2 regions of the Cytobacillus mangrovibacter genome follow, and region 1 is predicted to be linked to the other one. Evidence: riboswitches for the same ligand, from Rfam matches in the RefSeq annotation. Region 1 holds a riboswitch; the other holds the start of a gene.
What was found. A riboswitch is a leader RNA that binds a small molecule or an ion and turns the genes downstream of it on or off. The one in region 1 is predicted to bind preQ1.
Positions count from the first base shown of each region.

Region 2: another riboswitch for preQ1. It lies ahead of ACFYKT_RS12750 (QueT transporter family protein); the one in region 1 lies ahead of queF (preQ(1) synthase).

Region 1 is NZ_JBIACJ010000008.1:114,063-123,871, forward strand. Features, by position in the region: gene gnd (decarboxylating NADP(+)-dependent phosphogluconate dehydrogenase) at 1-719, opposite strand, end outside; gene ACFYKT_RS15465 (GntP family permease) at 901-2,247, opposite strand; gene gntK (gluconokinase) at 2,269-3,807, opposite strand; gene ACFYKT_RS15475 (GntR family transcriptional regulator) at 3,800-4,531, opposite strand; PreQ1 riboswitch class I at 4,847-4,893, shown strand; gene queF (preQ(1) synthase) at 5,022-5,522, shown strand; gene ACFYKT_RS15485 (queuosine precursor transporter) at 5,538-6,170, shown strand; gene ACFYKT_RS15490 (MerR family transcriptional regulator) at 6,279-7,013, opposite strand; gene ACFYKT_RS15495 (ATP-binding protein) at 7,291-8,571, shown strand; gene ACFYKT_RS15500 (response regulator) at 8,574-9,461, shown strand; gene ACFYKT_RS15505 (cation:dicarboxylate symporter family transporter) at 9,603-9,809, shown strand, end outside.
Region 2 is NZ_JBIACJ010000006.1:157,651-167,459, reverse strand. Features, by position in the region: gene ACFYKT_RS12770 (mannitol-1-phosphate 5-dehydrogenase) at 1-892, opposite strand, end outside; gene ACFYKT_RS12765 (PTS sugar transporter subunit IIA) at 894-1,325, opposite strand; gene ACFYKT_RS12760 (BglG family transcription antiterminator) at 1,348-3,447, opposite strand; gene ACFYKT_RS12755 (PTS mannitol transporter subunit IICB) at 3,654-5,087, opposite strand; PreQ1 riboswitch class I at 5,329-5,373, shown strand; gene ACFYKT_RS12750 (QueT transporter family protein) at 5,382-5,867, shown strand; gene ACFYKT_RS12745 (aspartate kinase) at 5,943-7,304, opposite strand; gene ACFYKT_RS12740 (SpoIIE family protein phosphatase) at 7,966-9,102, shown strand; gene mnhG (monovalent cation/H(+) antiporter subunit G) at 9,380-9,739, opposite strand; gene ACFYKT_RS12730 (Na(+)/H(+) antiporter subunit F1) at 9,717-9,809, opposite strand, start outside.

The DNA.
Region 1 (9,809 bases):
TTTTTTCGTAAAATTTCTGCAGTAATTTCGATTAAATAGCTTTTTAGTTCCCCTTTATTCCATGATTCAAAGATGTCAGCAATTTCAAGAACAGACAAATGTAATTTGTCTTTTAAAAAAGTATAGGCTTCGGTAATTAATTGCATATCTGCATATTCAATTCCGTTATGCACCATTTTTACAAAATGGCCTGCTCCCTTTGGACCCATGTAGGCACAGCAAGGTTCATTTCCAACTTGGGCCGCAATTTTTGTAAGGATAGGCGCAACTTTTTCGTATACGTCTTTATCTCCGCCAGGCATGACAGAAGGTCCCTTTAAGGCACCAACTTCGCCTCCAGAAATTCCAATTCCTAAATAGCCGATACCTTTTGACTTCAGCTCATCATATCTGCGTTCCGTATCTTTGTAATGAGAGTTCCCGCCATCCATAATGATATCGCCCTTTTCAAGGAAAGGTATTAATGATTGGATGACTGAATCAGTCGGGTCACCTGCTGTAACCATCAGGAAAATCTTTCTTGGCGTTTCTAATGACTGAACAAAATCTTGGATTTCATAATAAGGATGGATCGCCTGCCCTTCGCTTTTTTGTACAAGCTGATCAGTTAAATCTCTTGTGTAGTTATAGACAGCCACTTGCTCACCTTTACTGGCCATGTTCAAAGCGATATTACTGCCCATGACTCCTAAACCAATGACACCAATTGTATTAAACATTCTTTCCGCTCCTTTTATTTTAGATGAATAGGCAGTAAAGTCCCTTTGATACGTAGGGATTTTACTGCCTAGAAAGCTATAATACGTTATTTGTAGAGGTTGATTTCCGCTCCAATCAACTAACCTTTTTTGCTAACAACCATTCATGTAGCTAGTTCAAAGATTTTTTGAAAAGAGCAGCCTATACAAATAAACTTAGTAATAGAATAAACCCTAATCCAGCTACTGAAATGATTGTTTCAAGCAGTGTCCATGTGGCAAATGTTTCTTTCATGCTTAGGCCGAAATATTCTTTAAACATCCAGAAGCCTGCATCGTTTACGTGAGAGGCAATTAAACTGCCGGCACCAGTTGCAAGGACAACTAAAGCAAGGTTAGCATCAGATTGACCTAGCATTGGAATCACTAAACCAGCTGTTGTTAAAGCAGCAACTGTGGCAGATCCTAAAGAGATCCGTAAGATGGCAGCGATGATCCAAGCAAGCAAAATTGGTGATAAGGAGGTTCCGTTGAATAATTCTGCTACATAGTCACCTACACCGCCATTAATTAATACTTGTTTGAAGGCTCCTCCGCCCCCGATAATCAAGAGCATCATTCCGATATGTGTAATGGCTGTTGTACAAGATTCCATAACGGTTTTTATTGGGATTTTTCTTGCCAGTCCCATTGTATAAACAGCAACTAATAAGGATATCAACATGGCAGTGCCAGCATCACCAATAAATCGGATAGCAGCTAGAAAACTATTATCTTCAAAACCTAATGTTTTTTGAAGAAGTGTAATAATGGTAGCAATTGACATAAGGATAACAGGAAGGATAGCAGTAAAGACACTAATCCCAAATCCAGGAGTATCCTCTAACTTGAACGTTTTTTGCTCGCCTAATGAAACGATATTACCTGTTTTAGTAAATGATTCAGGTACAAGTCTTTTAGCAATTTTCGTAAAAATAGGTCCAGCTATAATGACTGTTGGAAGGGCAACGATGAAACCATAAAGTAACACTTCCCCAATGTTTGCACCATATTCACCAGCAATAACGGTTGGCCCCGGATGTGGCGGCAAGAAACCGTGGGTTACAGATAATGCGGCAGTCATCGGGATACCAAGATACAGAATCGATACCTTTAATTCTTTTGAAATTGCAAAAACGATAGGAATTAATAAAACCAATCCAACTTCGAAAAACAGTGCAACGCCAATAATAAATGAGGCAGCTACAACAGCCCACTGAATATTTTTTTCACCGAATTTGTTGACAAGGGTCATCGCAATTCGTTGAGCTCCGCCAGAATCAGCGATCAATTTCCCTAACATCGCTCCAAGTCCAAAGATTAACGCTAAATGACCAAGTGTTCCACCTAATCCTGCTTCAATCGTTTTAACAATTTCCTCTAGTGGCATCCCAAGAGCTAAAGCAACACCAAAAGATACGATAATTAATGAAATAAAGGTGTTTAATTTTAACCCCATGATTAATAGCAATAATGCTAAAATACCAACTGCTACGATGATTAATGGCATCGTTACCCCTCCTCCTAGTATTTATCTATTTATTAAACTCCGCTGATAAGTGGCAATCCGTGAATAATCTTCTTCCAATATTCGGGACAGGTTAATAAAAATCGGCAATAATTGCTGATACTCTTGAACAGCCTCTTCATTTGGCGTGTGTTTGTAGGTGCTGCCAATCATGTCAGAAGCTACCTCGAAAGAGTCAATTTTCCCTGTCGCATATAGTCCTAAAATACAGGCACCTAGGCATGAACTTTCGTAGCTTTCTGGAACGACAACTTCAGATTCGAATATATCGGACATCATTTGTCGCCAAATATCGGATCTTGCGAAGCCGCCAGTTGCCTGGATTCGGGTAACTGGGTAGTCCATGCATTCAGATAATGCTAAGAACACTGTGTATAAATTGTAAATAACGCCTTCTAGTGCTGCTCGAATCATATGTTCTTTCCTATGTGATATTGTCAGACCGAAGAAAGAGCCACGCACGTCTGGATTCCATAATGGAGCACGTTCACCTGCAAGATATGGATGGAATAGTAAGCCATCGGCACCTGGTCGCACACGTTCGGCAATCTTTGTTAATACATCGTACGGATCAATTCCTAATCTTTTTGCTGTTTCCACTTCTGATGAGGCAAGCTCATCTCGAATCCAGCGAAGGACCATTCCGCCATTATTTACTGGCCCCCCAATGACCCAATGGTCTTCAGTGAGGCAGTAGCAGAATATTCTGCCCTTTTCGTCTGTTTGCGGCTTGTCAATGATCGTTCGAATGGCACCGCTCGTCCCAATTGTGACCGCGATTTCCCCTTTTCCTATCGCGTTTACACCTAGATTCGAAAGCACACCATCACTTGCACCAATAATAAATGGTGTTTGTGGATCGATTCCCATTTGTTTAGCTAAATTGAGATCACAGTTGCTAAATATCTTAGTTGTTGGCACAAGCTCAGATAATTGCTCTCGAGTGACACCAGCAACAGTTAATGCTTCCTCATCCCAGTCCAGTGTTTGGAGATTCATCATCCCCATTGCTGAAGCAAGAGAATAGTCGACAACATATTGGTCAAAAAATTTCTTGAAAGTATATTCTTTAATTCCAATGTATTTCATCGCTTTGACAGCGATTTCAGGACGTTCATTCACAATCCAAGCCATTTTCGTTAATGGTGACATCGGATGAATGGGTGTTCCCGTACGTTTGTAAATTTCATGCCCGTGTAACTCAGCTTTTATTTTATGCGCCCATGTTTCACTGCGGTTATCAGCCCACGTAATACATGGCGTCAGCGGCTGGTCATTCTCGTCCATGGCAATAACACTATGCATGGCACTGCTAAATGAAATAAATGAAAGCCTTTTTTCCGAATGATGTTTCATTATCTTTGAAATGGCTTGTAATACCGCTTGAAAAATTTCTTCCGGGTTTTGTTCAGCTGTTGAGATATCTGGTGTGTAAAGAGGATAACCAATATTCTCTTGTTGGATGACTTCGCCCTTTTCCGTAAACAAGACGGCTTTCGTACTTGTTGTCCCGATGTCTATACCTAACATATAGCTAGTCATTTTCTTGCTCGACTCCTTTAGATAGCATTTGTTGTGACATCCAAAGATCTTCTACTTTCCCTTGAACATCATCAAAGTTTTGGTGTAAGGATTTAATCATGAGCGTTCGATCTTTCGTTTTGATCGCTTCGATGTAAAGCTCATGATTTTCCACAATTCGTGTGAAGTCCTCGACCTTTTCCTTAAAGCGCAGGCGCATGGATAAAAGGATAAACGCTTCCATAACGGGTTTTAAATTATTCCAGATCATGAGGATATATGAATGATTACTCGCACGGATAATCGTTTCATGGAATAAAACATCTTGATAGGAAAACTCATCAGCATCTTGAAATTTGATAGCCACCTTCATCATTTCAAGGATTTTGCTAAGCTCCTTTACTAATTCATGAATATCCATTTTGACTAGCCGTTCAAATACAAACGTTTCTATAAGTAAACGAACATCGTAAATTTCTTCAATTTCTTTTTCGGTTAAGCCAATAACAACGGCACCCATTCTTTCTAATCGAATCATATTTTCCGAAGCAAGTATTTTTAATGCTTCACGAATAGGTGAGCGGCTTACAGAAAAATCGGCAGCTAATTTGTTTTCAGATAGAATGGTACCGCTTTCAATCAAGCCGAAAATAATTTGCATTCTAAGCTCACATGCTACTCGATCACCTGCAGAAGCTTTAGAAAGCCATTTGGCCGGATACAGTAATTCTTTGGATTCAGTCATAAATTCACCTTCTCTAACTAATGAAGTATACTTGTATACAAGTATTATAACTGAGAATTCTAATTGTGCAAGCGCTTTTATTTATTCTGCAATTATGCATATTTTGGTAATTTTATTGTTGTATTTTCAATAAGTTAATTGGAAAAAGCCGACTGCAAATATGGTTGGTCGATTGGAGCTCCTGGAGCGGAAATCAACCTTTACTAACTTATGCTAAAAAGTACAATGTTTGCGAAAATAGCCATTTAACAAAAATTACGAATTGACGTTTTCCTTAGTATTCTATATTATATTGGAGAGAATACCCGAACTTGATCGGGAGAGGTTCATAGCTGATACCCTCTATAAAAAACTATGGATACATGACAATACGCCATGTCCATACTGGACGTGGCTTTTTTATGTTTGATCCTATATGTTTGTAATAGAATGGTTAGAAGTTCCTCTTTTGAAAAGTGTTGGGAAACATTTTTTACATGGAGGTTTTTTTATGTCTGGCCGTAAGGTTGAGGAAGGTTTAAAGGATTTAACACTATTAGGAAATCAGCATACACAATATCGTTCTGATTATGCACCTGAGGTACTGGAGGCAGTCGATAGTCTTCATTCCAATCGGGATTACTTCGTGAAATTTAACTGTCCGGAGTTTACTAGCTTGTGCCCAATTACAAGTCAGCCTGACTTTGCAACAATGTACATCTCGTATATTCCGGATAAGAAAATTGTGGAGAGTAAATCACTCAAGCTATATTTATTCAGTTTTAGAAATCATGGCGATTTCCATGAGGACTGTGTCAATATCATTATGAATGATTTAATTCAATTACTTGATCCTCGATATATTGAGGTTTGGGGGAAATTCACACCACGTGGAGGAATTTCAATTGATCCATGGTGCAACTATGGCAAACCAGGTACTAAATATGAAGAGATGGCCAATCATCGATTGATGAACCATGATCTTTATCCAGAAAAAGTAGATAATCGTTAAGGACGGTATAATAACATGATTTTATATTTAAATGGGATATATGTAGGCTTATTAATTTTAGCGAATATCGTAGCGGTAAAGCTTTTTAGTGTGGGTGATTTTGCGATATTGCCAGCTGCTGTCATTATTTATGTATTCACGTACCCAATCATTGATGTAATCGTTGAGGTTTATGGGAAGAAAGAGGGACAACAGACAGTTAAAGCTGGATTGATAATGCAAATTCTTGCTATTGTATTTATTACGATTGCTATCCAATTACCAGCTGCGCCGGTCTTCGGCAATCAGGAATCATTTGAAACAATTTTAAGCGGAAGCTTTCGGGTCATTCTTGCTAGTTTAATCTCCTATGCGATCAGTCAAAATCTAGATGTTTATGTATTTAATCGCCTAAAAAGCAAGCATGGAGAGAAAAAGCTTTGGTTGCGTAATAATGCATCCACCATGCTTAGTCAATTAATTGATACAACCATTTTTATTACAATTGCTTTCTATGGGACAATGCCTATTGCCGTACTAGGAGGCTTAATTATCACTCAATACATCTTTAAGTTCTTTGCTTCTATTTTGGTTACGCCTCTTGTTTATCTATTGGTTCATTTTGTTAGGAAACAGGAGTCAGTACAGAGAATCGAAAAAGCCGCTTAATAATTTGGCGGAAGTGTCTAATGTGTAACAGTCTAGTAGCTCTGCTATAGGTTGATAGTCAATTGAATACATCTGGAGCCAGATGAGATGACTGACTCCAGATGTAATTTATAGATTCTCTGCAACAACTAGTAAATAATATGCCAGCCCAGTCTGCTGTTGTTCTAGCATGTCTCTATGAAAGTCATCTTCTAAGAAAAACTTTGTTTGATCTACGTAATCCTCTTTGCTGAAGGAATGCCCATTTTTATTTAAGAAGTTTAGATGTGCAGTAACTATTTTTTGAACAGCTGAATCATTATACTTTACTCCGTTTCTTAAAGATTCAGCCATGCTGTCTAAGAAATTCTTTGCTTCGATTGCCATCATATTCATTTCTTCTATAGGGATGTTAGTTGTCTTTAGGTCAAATTGATATTCCTCTTTTAAATAATTACTTTGATCCTCTAGGGCATGTTGCCACTCTTCCTCTGTTTCAAATCCTTTAAACATTAACTTATTATCCATGCTTTCACCTTTCCTTGTATATTCTAGAGACCTTTTTATCGTTTGAATTAATTGATGGGAGCGCTCAATTTTCCTTTCGAATAGTATTTTTTGCTTTTCTAAAGTAATCATTCTATTGGTTTCCTCTTCAAGCAGCTGTTTAATTTCGGCCAATGGGAAATCCAGCTCCTTGTAAAAGAGAATTTCTTGTAACCTTTTTAGTTCCTCCAAACCATAATACCGGTAACCTGATTCACCTATTTCACTAGGAATAAGCAATTCTATTTTATGATAGTGATGAAGAGTTTTAATGGAAACACCAGCAATATTCGCCAAATCTTTGACGGTCAATTTCATAAGATCCTCCTTTCAAATCCCACTATGAAGTATTCCCTAAGGTCAGTGTCAAGAGTTGTTAATAATAAATTTTTTAGAGAAACTATCTTTAAAGAAATGCTATATTATTTTAAGGCTTTGTTAATCTATGATGTTGATAAGGAGCCATTGGTGTAGACGCGAATGTGTTTTATTCGAATGAATAACTTAATGAGCGGGTACACCAATGGCGATTTTGTGCACAAACAATATTATTTAACATTGGCTATTTTAAAATAAGTGTAATTAGGTGATACGAATGATTTCTGCAAAAATAAATTTTAATAAAAGTTTTAACAGAACCAATGGATTTATAGTCATTCTTACGGCTCTATTAACGGCAATTGCGAGTGAAGTGAAAGTAGTCCCCTTCGATGGAGAGGCATTTCGCTTTGGGTTGGGGAGTATTACCTTTTTTTTGCTTGTTCTTATTTGGTCCCCGCCATCCCTTATTCGAACGGGTATTATTACGGGGATAACAGTTGTTTGTTTCCGCGTATTTGAGGATATCCTTTTCAGTGAAATGCTCATTACAATAAGCTTCATGAGGCATTTGCCCGCCTTTTTATTTTATTTTATCTATGCGCTAGGCTTACATATAATCAAAATTGAAAAGTATAAGACAGCCCCACTCATTTTGGGCGCTTGGGCTTCCCTTTTTGAATGGATTGGAAATGTGGCTGAACACCTTATGCGAAATGGGCTGTTGCACCAAACAGCTTTAGACCTTCGAGAGTTGGCTTTATTAAGTGGGGTAGCTTTATTTCGCAGCTGCTTTGTCGTAGGAATATATAGTTCCATCACAGTTTCGGAACAAAAGAAACGGATGCAGGAAATGCTTGGTGTCGGCTCTGAACTGTATGGAGAAGCCCTTTACCTGCAAAAATCAATGAATCATATTGAACAAATAACAGCTGAGAGCTATGATTTATATCGAAAGTTAAAAAAGGAAGAGTTGCATTCATTAAGTGTTCAAGCACTGCTGATTGCTCAAGAGATTCATGAAGTAAAAAAAGATTCACAGCGAATTTTAGCTGGGCTGACGAAACTATCTGTAAGAAAAAGCGATGATACGCTCTTTCTTACAGATGTATTTAATCTTGTTGTTATGGCAAATGAGAAATATAGTGAACTATTAAAGAAGAATATTATCTTTCATTTAAGTATATCCATTGATTTCGAAACGGATCAGCAAATCCCGCTGCTTGCCCTTTTAAATAATCTTACAGCCAATGCTGTCGAATCCATTACAAATCAAGGAGACATCCACTTAGATGTAGTGGAGAAGTCATCACATATTTGTATTGTCATAAAGGATTCAGGCAAGGGGATTCCAATAGAGGATGTCTCGATCATTTTTGAACCGGGCTATACAACTAAATTTAATGATCAAGGTGTTGCTGCAACTGGGATTGGACTATCTCACGTACGAGAAATTGTTGAGAAGCTAGAAGGGCAAATTCAAATTGAAACAAAAGAAGAGGGCGCCACGTTCCGAATCCTAATCCCAACGGAAAATATACGAAAGAGAGTTGAGTAATCCTGCGTTATTTTATTGTAGATGATGATCCCGCTAGTAGAACAATGCTGAAAAATATCATAATGGAGGGGGATCTTGGTGTTGTAGTAGGTGAGGCGGAAAGTGGTATAAACGGTGTTTCGTCCATTCTTACTATGCACCCTGATGTTGTATTAATTGATTTATTAATGCCTGAGTTAGATGGGATTGAGACGATTGAACGCTTGAAAATGGAAGGATTTAAAGGTCAATTCATTATGATTTCCCAAATTGTTAACAAAGAGATGGTTGGAGAGGCTTACGAAAAAGGGGTAGAGTTCTTTATACATAAACCAATCAATCGAGTTGAAGTGTTAAGTATTTTAAAGAAAACAACAGAGCAATTCAGACTCAAGGGCTCACTGCTAGCCATTCAGGAATCTTTAGCCAATATCGGATTAACGAAAACAATACGAAGACAGTCAAGTGTAAAAGAAATTGTTTTGGCGATATTAAATGATATGGGAATCATCGGTGAAGTTGGAAGTGATGATATCGTTACCATTATTGAGTTTCTGATGAATCAAGATAAAAGGGTTGCTCAATTGCCGTCTTTAAAGGAGTTATATGAAGCGGTGACCATGAAGGGAGAATCCAGTGAATCCGATTTAAAAAGGGAAAGTAAAGCAATGGAACAGCGAATTCGTAGAACGATTCTAACAGCAGTCAATAATCTAGCTTCGCTGGGAGCCATTGATTATACGAATCATGAGTTTGAATATTATGCCCCCCGTTACTTTGACTTCCAAGAAATTAGAAATCAAATGATTTCTATCCAAGAAGGCAGAAGTGAATTAGTAAAGGTGAAAATTAATATCAAAAAGTTCCTTCAGGTGTTATACCTTGAAACGATGGAAAAATACACTCATTAAGTGAATAATGGATTATTTTTAAATAAACAAATTTTAAAAATGTCGGATTTTGTAGAATTTGATAGGTCTCCCATAAAATCATTCTATAAGCTAACTAGGGGATAGAAAGCGTTTTCATTATAATAAAGGGGTGACTTCTTGATGAAGAAAAAGTTTAAATTTTCTTTAGCCTATCAAATTCTTACCGGCTTGATCTTGGGGATTGTTGTTGGAGCGATTTTCTTTGGAAATCCTGCGGTAGAAACATACTTACAGCCTATCGGAACGATTTTCCTTAATATGATTAAAATGATCGTTGTACCGATTATTATTTCTACTTTAATTATAGGTGTTGCTGGTACTGGAGAT
Region 2 (9,809 bases), on a different contig from region 1:
GAATAGGTGAGCGTCCAACTCTTGTCGTATCATCAGAAATAAACGGGTTGGCAAAACGATTAATGATCTTTTGGACATACTCACTATGTGCTTGCACATCAAACCCATATTTCGAAGTAAGATACCTACTCGTTTCCTGTAAGACATTTTCAATTACTTCTTTTATTTCTTTATTCTCAAGTGCTTGAGCCATGCTTCGAATTCCAGCTAAATAACCAAAATAAGCAACTACTGCATGACCTGTATTTACTGTAAACAGTTTTCTTTCAATATAAGGCTGCAAATCCGGAACATATGTAATTCCATTAATAGGAGGCTTCTCCCCTTTAATCCCTGACTCGTCTACAATCCATTCATAGAATGGTTCGACCGTAACCATTAATTTATCTTCATTTGTTTGATTAGGAACAATCCGATCAACTGCCGCATTAGGAAAACTAAACTGCTTATCAAATCGAATCTTTTCGCCTTCATTTAAAAGCTCATATACTTTTTCTTTTAGAAGAGTGCTGCCATTAATCATGTTTTCACATGCAATTATCGTTAATTCTTTATCAGATTGTGTTATCCGCTTTCTCAACCCGTTTGCAATCAATCCTGCAATTAAGGGAAGTACGTTCGGCCCAACCGCTGCTGTGACAAGATCTGCGCTAGCAATGACTTCTTCTACAAGGCTGGGATCTTTACTACTGTTAATTGCATGTACATTTTCTACAAGTGTTTGTTCATGTTCCGCATTTGCCAATTGAACGGTATATTGTCTTTTTTCATTCAGCAAATCAACTAGCTCACTATTCACATCTACAAAACAAGTTTCATACCCTGATTGATACAGCAAGCTTCCTATAAAACCTCTCCCAATATTGCCGGCCCCAAAATGAACAGCTTTCATCTTAATTGACTCCTTCAAAAAATGAGAGCACATCTTCTTTTGAAGTAGCTCGCACAATTTCTTCTACATTCTCTACCTCTGAGACGACAATGGCAATTTGTGATAATATATCTAAATGTTCATTGCCTTTTCCCGCTATTCCAAATATCAGTTTCACAATATTGCCACCGCCGAAGTCGACGCCATCTGGCACTTGAATGATGGAGATTCCGGATTCTTTCACTTCTTTTTTTGCATCATCTGTTCCATGTGGAATAGCAACAAAATTCCCCATAAAGGTAGAAGTCATTTCTTCTCGCTCTAGCATTTTTGCCTTGTATTCTGGCTGCACATATCCTCTGTCAACAAGTATTTGCCCCGCTAACTGGATTGCCTCTTCCTTAGATGCAAGTTCTTGATTTAACATGATGTTTTCTACAGATAAAATTGGCAATACCATAATAAAAACGCCTCCATTAGTTTAATTTTCCTGAGATAAAATGTTCGAATTTCTTTGCTAGATGGGAGTGAATGGGTCCCTCCCCTTCTGTCTCGAATAAATTTATGCTATTTGCATTTTCAATAATCATTGTACTAATTAGACTAAGCACTTCCAAACCTGGTGCATGATAAGGCTTTGGGGACAACAATAATAATAATGTATGCACATCCATGTGACTTCCATCCATTCCTATCATTACAACAGGCTGCTCCAGTTTATACATGGTGAACGAAGGCTCACATACATCTTCACTGCTTGTATGATATAAAGCCAGTTTCGTTCCTGGTATACCTATGCCACCGATAGCCTCCCTAGCGAAAAGAGCTTCTGAAACACGTTTTGCATCCTTAATAATATGCTCTCTTTCTAGCTGGTTACATGCATCGCTTATACAATCCATCGCTGATAATTGATTAGTACGTCTAATTAAATAAAAATTGGCCAAAATCTTAGATATCACACCCGTATATAAATGAAGCATTTCCATTCTTTTCATCAGAACTTCTGCATTTGAATCGATTCTTTTTCCGTTTGGATCTGGCCTCTTCAACATCATTTTCCTTCTTGCATATAGCTTTACTTGATGAATTTCTCCTTTTGTCATAAATGGACTAACCATGATATATTCTCGATGGAACCCTTTTAAATCAATCGTTGAAATAACTAAATCCCTATCAGTAATGGGAAGTTTATTTAAGTCAAATAGAGAAATATTAGCCACTTCTGCAATTTCATGAATGTCTTGTTTCAACCGAGAAGCAAGTAATTTAGACGTTCCGATGCCACTAGAGCAAACAATATAGGCTTTTAAATCACCTTTCTCTTTTAAATTGAGCATGGCAGAACCAAAATGCATAACTAAATAGCCAATTTCTTCATCTGGAATAGGGAGTGTTGGAAAGACCTTCTCAGCGGCCATCCTAACTTGTTCAAACAAATCCTCATAGTCCCTTTGGATTTCTTTTAATAAAGGATTAAATATGCCCATATTCTGTTTAATTCTATAGATAGCAGGCTTTAAATGAGTAACAAGACCTTCTAAGAGCGATTTATTATTGATTAGACTAGAACCAGATGTTTCTTCCATAATCTGCACCAATTTCTTTACTTGCATATACATTTCTAAATTAGAAGCTTCGTGCAGTATCCCTTCCTGTTGACGAGGCTTTGCACCTTGAAGATGCATAGTTATATAGCCTATCTCAGCTTGGGGTATATCAATTTGGAAACGTTTCTTTAGCTTATCGATAATTTTCTCAGCCATTGGATATTCCGGTTCCTGCCTAAGTTGCTGAAGATACAGGTCATCAATCTCAATATTTTCCCCTAACATAATTCTTTCAATCGCTAACCCAAGATGTACCATTAATCCAACATAGGAACTATCTGTCATAGAAATTTGAAGCTCATGCTGTAAATCCTTCAATTCCTCTTCGATGATCAATAATTTGTTCCGATCGACAAGATGCATTAATCGGTTAGAAATGGAATCACCTTGATTTTTTGTTTGTTGTTGAATTTGTTCTTTAATAAGGGAAAATAATCCTTCTTCCTTTAATGTTTTGGCAATGGCAAAGCTAATCGCCCTTCGCTTTGCTTTTTCTGTACCTGCAAGCTCTACACCGTATCCTCTTTTCTTAATAATTGATAGTTGCAAAGGCTGTAATTGTTCTTCTAGTTTAATCAGGTCTGCGCTTACGGTTGCAATAGAAACCCTAAGTTCCTTTGCAAGGGTATAGAGTTTGATCGGTTCAGACGATTCATACAAGATACAAAGAATCATGGTTTGTCTTTCATCTAGCGTATACTCTCTAAAATTCAGCCCGCCTAGCTGCTGTTTCAATTCGAGTTTATCCTTTTCCGAACCAGTAATCTGAACCCCAACCCCAGATTTTCGTACAAGAGTAAGATGATATGAACCGAGAAACTCTTTGATTTTATCCAAATCCCGATGGATCGTTCGTGCACTCACATCGATTAATTCTGATAGCTTTTTAATCGTCACTTCTTCCTGTTCCACGATTAATGCTTCTATAATCATTTTTTCTCGTGCTGAAATATTCATTTCAATCACCTCATTTATTACAACCTTCAACCATTGACAAATGCGCAAGCGCCTTGATCACCCCCGACAAGCACAAGACAAGCCTCACGGAAAGGTGTCCTTGACCTTTCTGGGAGGATTGGCTTGTGACCTCGAGGGGGTAGGCGCTGGAGCTGAACGTGGACAAAACTCAGCCTAAATTTCTTTCGAATTAGGCCGAGTTAGGTGTATAGCTTTTATTTAGATAACTTATTAACTAGCTCATCATATTTAGGGCTATTTAAAAAGTTTTCAACTGAAATATGGTTGGCCTTTGGTGCCTTCTCTTTTGCTCGGCCAGTTAAATCTTTATGGGTAATAACCACTTCTGCATCTGCTGGAAGATTACTAATCGCCATATTCGTAACAGAAACATCGATATTGGCCTTCTTCATTTTATTTCTTAAAATCGAAGCACCCATTGCACTTGAACCCATACCAGCATCACATGCAAAAATGATATGCTTTACATTTGCAAGTCCATCCTCTTGAGTAGTTTCTTCTACTTTCGGTTGGATCAAATCTGCAGCTCTGCTCTCTTTTCCTTTTAATGCAGAAGTTTTTTCCGCTGCTTTCGCTAAATCATCTTCTCCTGATTTCTTAGATGTTTTCAATATTATAGAAGAAATCAAGAAGGATACGACAGTTGCCACTAGCACACCTAAAATGACACCGATATAATTGCCTTTTGGCGTTAGAGCTAGGATGGCAAAAATACTTCCTGGTGAAGGAGCGGCTACTAGTCCTGCATCGAATAAATGCAATGTAAATACGCCTGATGCACCCCCAGCAATGGCTGCTACTAATAATACTGGCTTCATTAAGATATATGGGAAGTAAATTTCATGAATCCCACCGAAGAAGTGGATAATTCCTGCTCCAGGCGCTGTTTGTTTGGCTGCCCCTCTTCCAAAGATCATATAGGCAAGCAAAATTCCAAGTCCAGGGCCAGGGTTTGACTCTAGTAAGAATAAGATCGATTTCCCAGCTTCAGCAGCTTGTTCAATCCCTAGCGGCCCGAGAATCCCATGATTAATCGCATTATTTAAAAACAGAACTTTTGCTGGTTCAATAAAAACACTTGCAAGTGGCAATAAATTCAGATCAAAGATGAATTGTACTCCATCTGCAAGGAAATTTGTTAAAGCATTAACAAATGGTCCAATTAATTTATATGCAACTAGTGTTAAGAAACCACCGATAATTCCTGCTGAAAAGTTGTTTACGAGCATTTCAAAACCTGACTTAACCTTGCCTTCAATCAGTTTATCAAATGTTTTTATTGCCCAGCCCCCTAGAGGACCAACAATCATTGCTCCTAGGAACATTGGAATATCGGCACCAACGATTACCCCCATCGTCACGGTTGCCCCTACTACTCCACCTCGAATATCATGAACAAGACGTCCACCTGTAAAACCGATTAGAATAGGCAGTAAATAATTAATCATCGGACCAACTAATTCAGCAAAGTCCTCACGTGGAAACCAACCTGTAGGAATAAATAATGCCGTAATAAGACCCCAAGCGATGAATGCCCCGATATTCGGCATAATCATCCCACTTAAAAAACTTCCAAACCGCTGTACTTTCATTTTAAAACCTGAATTTCCTTGTTGCTCATTTCCCATCTTCCAAACCCCTTCCTGTCTGAATTTTATAAAAAATAAACCCTTTGTTACTCATAATAGTAAAGCGTTTACATTTTATATTCAATTGAATGAAAACACGAATATGTCACCCTTATTGTTGCCAAGTGTTAAATAGATATGAACTTTATTCGTCATACTATATGTAATCAGAAAGCAAACTACAAAAATGAAAGATTGACAGACTTATTTTTTTACATTAAAATATTATCCTTGAGCGATTGCTCACGTGGTTCGAGAACCTCCCACGAAAAAAAACTAAGGAGAGAATAGAATATGAATGTTAAAACAATTGTTGGCAATGGAATTTTGGCAGCTTTATATATTGCTGTATCCATGCTAATTCAGCCTTTTGGGTTTACAGCCGTCCAGTTTCGGGTTTCCGAAATGTTTAATCACTTAGTTGTCTTCAATAAAAAGTATATTTATGGAATCATACTAGGTGTATTTTTAACAAACCTGTTGTTTTCGCCCATGAAAGCATATGATCTAATTTTCGGAGTGGGGCATTCGCTGCTTTCCTTACTGATCACGATTATTTGCTGCCGCTATATTAAGAAAATTTGGGTTCGAATGGTTGTAAACACTGTCGTCTTTACGGGGATGATGTGGATTATTGCCCTTGAACTTAACCTCGCATTCGGATTGCCATTTGGCTTTACATGGCTCACAACTGCTATCGGGGAATTCGTTGTCATGGCTGTAGGTATTCCATTGATGTATGTGCTGAACAAGCGAATAAATTTTGAGAAAATGATATAAATAGAAAGAGTAGCTTCTCATCAGAAAAGCTACTCTTTCTTGTATCCTATCCAATAATCACATCGGCAGCATCCTCTATACTGTCACCGCGGCAAAGAATTCCTCATAAAGTGCCCGCACTGCCCGTTTTTCATCTACCTCCTTCACCCCGAACATCATACTGACCTCTGATGAACCTTGGTTAATCATCTCAATATTAACATTTGCCTCGGCTAAAGCTTTTGAAGCCTTTGCTGTTGTTCCGATATTATGGCGCATGCCTTCACCAACAACCATAATGAGGGCAAGACCTCGCTCGATTACTACTTCATCGGTGTGAAGCTCTATTTCGATACGATTTTTTATTTCCGTTTCCATGGATGCAGTGAATTGATTTTCCCTTAGAATGATTGAGATATCATCAATACCTGAAGGGATATGTTCATACGATAACCCAAAGCTTTCTAGAATCGCTAAAAGCTTCCGACCAAATCCAACTTCCCTATTCATTAAGTATTTGCTTACATAGATACTACAAAACCCATGATCACTTGCGATACCAATAACTGGCCCATTCGTGTTATCACGTTCAGAGACAATCCTTGTCCCTGGTGCTAAAGGATTGTTCGTATTCTTTATTTGAACGGGAATCCCGGCCTTAAATGCCGGAACGAGCGCCTCATCATGAAGAACGGTAAATCCCGCGTATGAAAGCTCACGCATTTCCCGATAGGTTAATACCTTAACCTCTTTTGGACAACCAACGATTGATGGATTGACCGAGTAGACGGCATCCACATCTGTGAAGTTTTCGTACAAATTTACCTTTAGTCCATTAGCAAGTATGGAGCCCGTTACATCCGAACCGCTTCGTGAAAAAGTATAAACCTTCCCTTCCTTGCTATATCCAAAAAAACCAGGAAAAATTAATATGCCAGAACGTTCATTGAGGGCATAGAGCATGTCATAAGATTCTGGGAGAACTTGAGCATTTCCTGGGTCAGGGCTTACAAATAGGCCCGCATCCTTTGGATTTACATAATGTGCCTCAACTCCCTGCTGCTGAAAATAAGCTGCTACCAATTTAGCATGATTATCCTCTCCGCTTGCTTTCACTAAATCCATGAACTCTGCTGGTTGGCTTTTATCTCCATTCAACCTCCCTAATAAATCATCCTCAATATCTTTAATAACTTCATCCGAAACCTTTAACTCTTTAGCAATCGAAGAATATCTCTCTATGATCCTTTCATATAATTCTCTTGAATCAAGATTTAACAAGCATTGCTCCGCACACTCAATTAATAAATCAGTTACTTTATGATCAGCAGCAAATCTCTTCCCTGGAGCAGATACAACAACTACTTTTCTTTCCATATCAGATAGAACAATCTGGAATACCTTCTCAATTTGTTTTCCAGATGCTAAAGATGAACCACCAAACTTCACAACCTTCATCCATACATCTCCTAATCTCTAAAAATTTAATCTTAATTTTACTCCTATTCAGAAAATAATCAAGTGTTTTTCCTCCGTATAAATACATTTGTTCACGTATAAAGGACAAACAATCGTGTACTCACAGTAATAATTACCCATTTATTCGAATAGTACTATTTAAATAACCCCTTCTGCTATGCCATTTGAATTGTTTTCAAGCGAATCTCTAACAGCTATGTCTATTTTTAAAATATAATAATAATAACTAAATCCATTGCACATATTCATATATTCATTCAATAAGGCTCTTTATTAAAAGATCTCTGCTAAAGGCTATTTTCGCAAACATGGTTGCTTATAACACGAATTCGTAGAAGTTGATTTCCGCTCCAGGTCGCTCGCTTTCCGCGGGGTGGGCGCTGAGCCTCCTCGACGCTAAAGCGTCTGCGGGGTCTCACCTGTCCCACACTTCCCGCAGGAGTCTCGCGCCTTCCGCTACAATCAACTAACCATATTTGTCTGTGATTTTCACTCACTATATTTATTCAAAAAACAACAATCTTTTTAAAAAAAGCCTTACTAAAAAAGTTGGTTGATCTCTACCCACTACATATTAATTTGCAACACAGCTTCGAATACAGTCTTCAATACAAGAAAAATGAGAAAGGAGGCAATAAGTATGGGGATTCTTATTGTAGACGATAATCAATCGAACTTATTTGTCATTGAAAACATTCTAAAACGTGCAGGTTATAACGACTACCTTTCATTAACATCAGCAAAAGAATTATTCGCCTACTTTCAGAAAAAGTCGCCATTACCTATGCAGGTGGATATTATACTATTGGACATAATGATGCCTGAGATGGACGGAATAGAGGCTTGCAGACGACTTCAGCAGATTCCACATCTAAAGGATATTCCTGTCATCTTTGTAACCGCACTCGAGGATTCTAATAAAGTAGTAGAGGCACTCGATGCTGGCGGAAGTGACTATGTGATGAAACCTATTAATAAAACGGAGCTGCTTGCCCGTATTCGAGTAGCATTAAGGCTAAAATATGAAAAAGATTGGCATATCGAACAGGATGAAAAGATTAGAAATGAACTCGACCTATCCATGCAAGTACAAACAAGCTTACTAAGCGAACCAATTATTAATGAAAATATACTATTAAAGGCCTCCTACTTACCTGCATATAAGCTAGCAGGTGATATGTATTATTGGCAAAAGATTGACGAATACCGTTACGCAGCAATCCAGCTTGATATGATGGGGCATGGAATATCTGCCTCACTCGTATGCATGTTTATTTCATCCGTTTTAAGAGATGCCATAACAAAAGCTTCTGATCCTGAATATGTAATGAAGGAGCTTAATCGCTGGATGAACTCACTTAATCATCGAAATCAGCAAATCCCTTATTATTTCACAGGCATCTACCTTATCCTTAATACAAAGAATAAAACCCTTGAATATGTAAATGCTGGCCATCCAACAGGATTTGCATTCATAGATAACAAGGAAGTAGCTGAGCTTGCTAGCAATACATGTGCAATTGGCTTTTTTGAAGATATTCAAATAAAAAAGGCTATTATTACTTATTCTAAATCGATTCAGCTCCTTCTTTGTACGGATGGAGTCGAAGAAGCAATCGAAAAATACGAACCAAACGGATTCAATTATTTGAAAAAAACTGCCTCTTACTTTTGGAATGAATCGCTAGACAAGCAGCCCATCGATTATCTTTTATCAAAAAAACAACAAGCAAACGCAGACGATGACATGTGTGTTGTCTTAATACAAGCAAATTAATGTTATGTAAATGAAATAGGTTGACCAAAAAAATTGGTTGATTGGAGCGGAAGGTGTGAGACTCCTGCGGGAGAAGTGGGACAGGTGAGACCCCACAGGAGCGGATGCTCCGAGGAGGCTCACCGCCCACCCCGCGGAAAGCGAGCACCTGGAGCGCAAATCAACCTCTACCAACTATGTCTTATTGAGAAACAACGTTTACAAAAAAACAATAAAAAAGGAAGCAAATAATCTTTTGAATTATTTGCTTCCTTTTTTAGGAATCGTCTATTCACTTTTAAGAATCGCTTTGCTTCAAATACTCTTTTAAGTCATCTTGTATACTTTCTTTTGTCATTTCAACATTAGAACGATAAGCAGCCCGATTTAACAGATGAGCAACAACTGGAGACGTTAGAAACACAAAGAAGATTCCCAGTATTAATCGGATACTAATATAGCCTTCTGTCAGCATGAAATAAAGAAAGGTACCGAATAGTATACAAAGAACGCCAAGACTTGTACTTTTTGATGCTGCATGTGCACGAGTATACACATCAGGCAAACGGATTAATCCAATTGCACTTAGGAAACTAAAAGCTGTCCCGATAAAAATTAAAACAGTAACAATAATTTCACTCACCATGCTTGCGTTCAATCACAACACCCCTTTCAATATATCTTGCGAAGGCGATTGTGCCAACAAAAGATAAAATCCCCAATAAAAG